Regions from separate parts of the Fusibacter sp. A1 genome, predicted to be linked through region 1. Evidence: a T-box and tRNA genes for the amino acid it is inferred to sense, from the RefSeq annotation. Region 1 holds a T-box; the other holds one or more tRNA genes.
The links. A T-box is a leader RNA that pairs with one kind of tRNA and senses whether it is charged. The one in region 1 lies ahead of cysS (cysteine--tRNA ligase), so its partner is inferred to be a tRNA-Cys.

Region 1 (2,247 bases):
GAAAAAGCTATCCAAGCGTCACGACGATGCGGCTGTTGAAGATTTCTTAAGAAAAGGCTATTTGAAGGAAGCACTGATCAACTTTGTAGCGCTTTTGGGCTGGAGCCCGGAGGATTCTGAAGAAATCATGAGCCTTGATGAGATCGTTGAGAAGTTTTCTATTGATCGTCTTTCAAAATCGGGTGCTGTGTTTGATAAAGACAAACTGAAATGGATGAACGGCCAATACATTAGAAAATATGAGTTGGATGCGCTTGTGGACCTTGCGGTACCTTTCTTTGTCGAAGCGGGTACAGTAACGATGGATGCGGTTGAATCCCATAGGCAGTGGTTGACCTTGGCTGTCAAATCACTACAGGAACGAGTGGAGACCCTGGCTGATTTCCCGGAAATGGCAAAACAGTTCATCGGCAATACGGTGACACCTGAAGACGACGAAGTGAGCGCGCTGCTTAAAGAAGAGCACGTGCCGATTGTCGTCAAGGCCTTCATCGAAGAAGTTGAAAAACTGGAAGCTGTCACCTTTGAAAATACAAAACCATGCTTTAAGGCTGTACAACAAGGTACCGGCTACAAAGGCAAGCAGCTGTTCATGCCTGTACGTGCGGCGATTTCTGGTCAGATGCACGGTGTTGACATGAACGATTTATTGGTTATACTAGGTAAAAAGACTATTATCGAACGATTGAACTACACGCTTGAGCATTTAGTCTAAAAGCGTGTGGACATAAATAAAACGATGATCGAGAAGAGTAGGATGGATTTGTAATCAAAGAGAGAGCTTGGTTGGTGTGAAAGCTCATTATAGTCCATGTGAATGCCCTCGTGAGTGCGCTGCCGAATCAAGTAGGCTGCGCCGGGAAATCCCGTTATAGATAATTGAGTTCAAAACAAAGTGGAACCGCGATGAACCTCGCCTTTGTAACAAAAGGCGGGGATTTATTTTTTGTACCGCGATGTCAATTAGGCGTTGGGCCGGATAGACTTAACGCGTAATTTCAACAATAAAGGGTAAAGAAGAACTGATTGGAGGTAAACCATGAAACTCTATAATTCATTATCAAGAAGCATTGAAGCCTTTGAACCGTATCAAAAGGATAAGGTGTCGATGTACACCTGTGGCCCCACTGTCTATAATTACGCCCATATCGGAAATTTAAGAACGTATATTCATGAGGATATTCTTGAAAAAACCCTAAGTTTCTTAGGATATGATGTGGATCGAGTGATGAATATCACCGATGTCGGTCATCTCGAATCCGATGCGGATGACGGTGAAGACAAGATGCTAAAAGGTGCGGAGCGTGAAAATAAGACGGTTTGGGAAGTAGCCCAGTATTATACGGATGCATTTTTCACCGATTGCGATGCGCTTAACATTCAAAAGCCGAACACGATAGCGAAAGCTACAGATTATATAGAAGAGTACATTCATTTTATCAAAGGGCTCGAAAGCAAGGGGTACACTTACTTCACCAACGGAAATGTTTATTTTGACATATCCAAGGTGGCGGATTATACTGTGCTGTCGAGACTTAATCTCGAAGATTTGAAAGTGGCCCATAGGGACGATGTCGAAATCGACCTTCACAAGAAGAATCCTCAGGATTTCGTGCTGTGGTTCACAAAATCAAAATTTGATAATCAGGCGATGAAATGGGAATCTCCATGGGGGGTCGGATATCCGGGTTGGCACATCGAGTGTTCTGTGATCGCACTTGAAAATCTTGGCGAATCCCTAGACATACACTGTGGCGGTATCGACCATATTCCAGTCCACCATACGAATGAAATCGCTCAGACGGAAAGCTACACCGGGAAACCATGGACGAAATACTGGTGGCATAGTGAGTTCCTGATCGACACAAGCGGTAAGATGAGTAAGTCCTCAGGAGAGTTCCTGACGATCGACCTCTTAAGAAGAAAAGGGTTCGATCCGCTTGCTTACAGGTATTACGTGTTAAACTCCCACTATAGAAAACAGCTTGTGTTCAATTTTGAGAGTCTTGAAATGGCTCAGTCAGCCTATAAGAAGCTTGTCAGAAGAGTGAACGCCCTAGGTGATAAGTCTGCTGCGACGCCGCTTGTATCGGATAAGGCGCATGCCTTACTTGAAGAGTTCAACAAACATTTGAGCGATGACCTGAATACGGCCAATGCCATCACCGTGCTATACGATGTACTGAAAGCCGAACTTGAGGTCGGAGAAAAAATAGAACTGATCAAGCGATACGACACGGTTCTGTC
Region 2 (2,247 bases), on a different contig from region 1:
AAAACTGATTTTCATTAATCCATACGTCCAAGTCATTCACAACTGTGTCTTCACCGTATACTTTTGTAAGCTTACTTGTCTCAATTATCCTGCTCATCATACTCTCCTAAAAACTCGGTGGTGTACTAATCATCAAAACAGTCGCAGGCCGTTTGTAAGGATTAGAGATGCGGTGCCATATATTCGAGCGATAATAGAAACTTTCACCCTTTTTGATTCGATATGTTTTTTTACCCAGCTGCACTTCAATTTGACCCGTCAAACAATAACCGAACTCTTCTCCTTCATGAGACTCCTCGTCGGTGTATACCCCCATCGGATCAAGTTCGATTAAAATCGGCTCCATATCGTTTTTCTGAGAATTACTGATCAACCATGAAACCTGATGTCCCAGTTCTTCATTTTGCGTCGTAAAGATATCCTCTGGTCCGAATACGATTTTCTCATCATGCTCTTCGCTGAAAAACTCATTCAGATTAGTACCTAACGTATCTAGGATATCAACAAGCGTAGCAATGGAAGGCGAAGTCAGATCACGTTCCATCAGCGAAATGAATCCTTTCGATAGGTCACATCTTGAAGCCAGTTCCTCTTGTGTCAAATTGTTCTCTAACCTAAGTCTTTTGATCTTATTCCCGATATTCAAATTAACACTCCTTTGTATAAACAAACTCCATGTTTAGTATTATAAAACAACACAAATGTAAACGCAAGGTTTAGTAGCACTAAACTTTGTAGAGAACATAAAAAAAACTCAATCGATTGATTGAGTTTTTCTTGATGGAGGCGGCACCCAGATTTGAACTGGGGATAAAGGATTTGCAGTCCTCTGCCTTACCACTTGGCTATGCCGCCATCTTGGAGCGGAAGAAGGGATTTGAACCCTCGACCCTCGCCTTGGCAAGGCGATGCTCTACCACTGAGCCACTTCCGCAGAATGTAAAAATCGTAACACGATTTTTACACTTAATGAAATTGGTGATCCATCCGCGACTCGAACGCGGGACACCCTGATTAAAAGTCAGATGCTCTACCGACTGAGCTAATGGACCATAATTGGAGCGGAAGACGAGATTTGAACTCGCGACCCTCGCCTTGGCAAGGCGATGCTCTACCACTGAGCCACTTCCGCAAAATGGAGCCGATGATGGGACTCGAACCCGCGACCTATTGATTACAAGTCAATTGCTCTACCAATTGAGCTACATCGGCATGTTGAATACATAAAGGTAATTTCATCGCTGTGCGATGACCATTTTATTTTGCCTCGACTTTCGGTATTTACTTCGTAAAACCTACCGTCTGCAAAATAAAATTAATTGGCGATCCGGAAGGGATTCGAACCCTCGACCTCCAGCGTGACAGGCTGGCGTTCTAACCAGCTGAACTACCGGACCGCTTATTGAATTTCGCACTAGGTGCGAAATACAGTAATGTACTCTCGTTGCTGTGCAACGACCATTTTTTATTGCCTCGACTCTCGGTATTTACTTCGTAAAACCTACCGTCTGCAATAAAAAATTGAGATGGTGGGAACAATAGGGATCGAACCTATGACATCTTGCTTGTAAGGCAAGCGCTCTCCCAGCTGAGCTATGCTCCCATGAATCCTCAGCCGATGTAATCATCAACCAAGAATTGTTGTGGTGACCCCTAGGGGAATCGAACCCCTGTTACCGCCGTGAAAGGGCGGTGTCTTGACCGCTTGACCAAGGGGCCTTGAATGGTTGCGGGAACAGGATTCGAACCTGTGACCTTTGGGTTATGAGCCCAACGAGCTACCAACTGCTCCATCCCGCGTTATATTGGCTCCAAGGGTGGGACTCGAACCCACAGCCTACCGGTTAACAGCCGGTTGCTCCACCGTTGAGCTACCTTGGAATCTTGCTTGCTGCCTGTTTCGGCAACAAATACATCTTATAACACACAGCAACTTACGTCAATAGTTTTTTTCAAAAAAAAGTTTGTTTTTTAAAAGATGAAATACTCTGAATTGACGCACAATCCTGCCTATTTTTTTCTACATTATATAGCACAAACACATCCTTGTCATTCTAATTTTTTTTTGATTTTTCAACTTACTTTTCAACCGTTTATTTCTTGTATCAGCACAAAATTCATAACCGTCTCATGCCGATTTTTTTTATCTCAAACTTTGACATACGTTCTCGTTTGCGATATACTCAAACTAATCAGAGGTGATTCTAATGCTATTATTAAAAATTGACATTGAAAACCTAATATTTG

Region 2: it has a tRNA-Cys gene. The T-box ahead of cysS (cysteine--tRNA ligase) is inferred to sense a tRNA for this amino acid. The anticodon was not compared.

Annotation. Positions count from the first base shown of each region.
Region 1 is NZ_QQWI01000004.1:20,798-23,044, reverse strand. Features, by position in the region: gene gltX (glutamate--tRNA ligase) at 1-715, shown strand, start outside; T-box leader at 731-924, shown strand; gene cysS (cysteine--tRNA ligase) at 1,040-2,247, shown strand, end outside.
Region 2 is NZ_QQWI01000012.1:5,767-8,013, reverse strand. Features, by position in the region: gene potA (spermidine/putrescine ABC transporter ATP-binding protein) at 1-100, opposite strand, end outside; gene DWB64_RS15625 (helix-turn-helix domain-containing protein) at 107-646, opposite strand; tRNA gene DWB64_RS15620 (tRNA-Cys) at 782-855, opposite strand; tRNA gene DWB64_RS15615 (tRNA-Gly) at 860-934, opposite strand; tRNA gene DWB64_RS15610 (tRNA-Lys) at 977-1,052, opposite strand; tRNA gene DWB64_RS15605 (tRNA-Gly) at 1,058-1,132, opposite strand; tRNA gene DWB64_RS15600 (tRNA-Thr) at 1,137-1,212, opposite strand; tRNA gene DWB64_RS15595 (tRNA-Asp) at 1,321-1,397, opposite strand; tRNA gene DWB64_RS15590 (tRNA-Val) at 1,528-1,603, opposite strand; tRNA gene DWB64_RS15585 (tRNA-Glu) at 1,645-1,719, opposite strand; tRNA gene DWB64_RS15580 (tRNA-Met) at 1,725-1,800, opposite strand; tRNA gene DWB64_RS15575 (tRNA-Asn) at 1,807-1,881, opposite strand.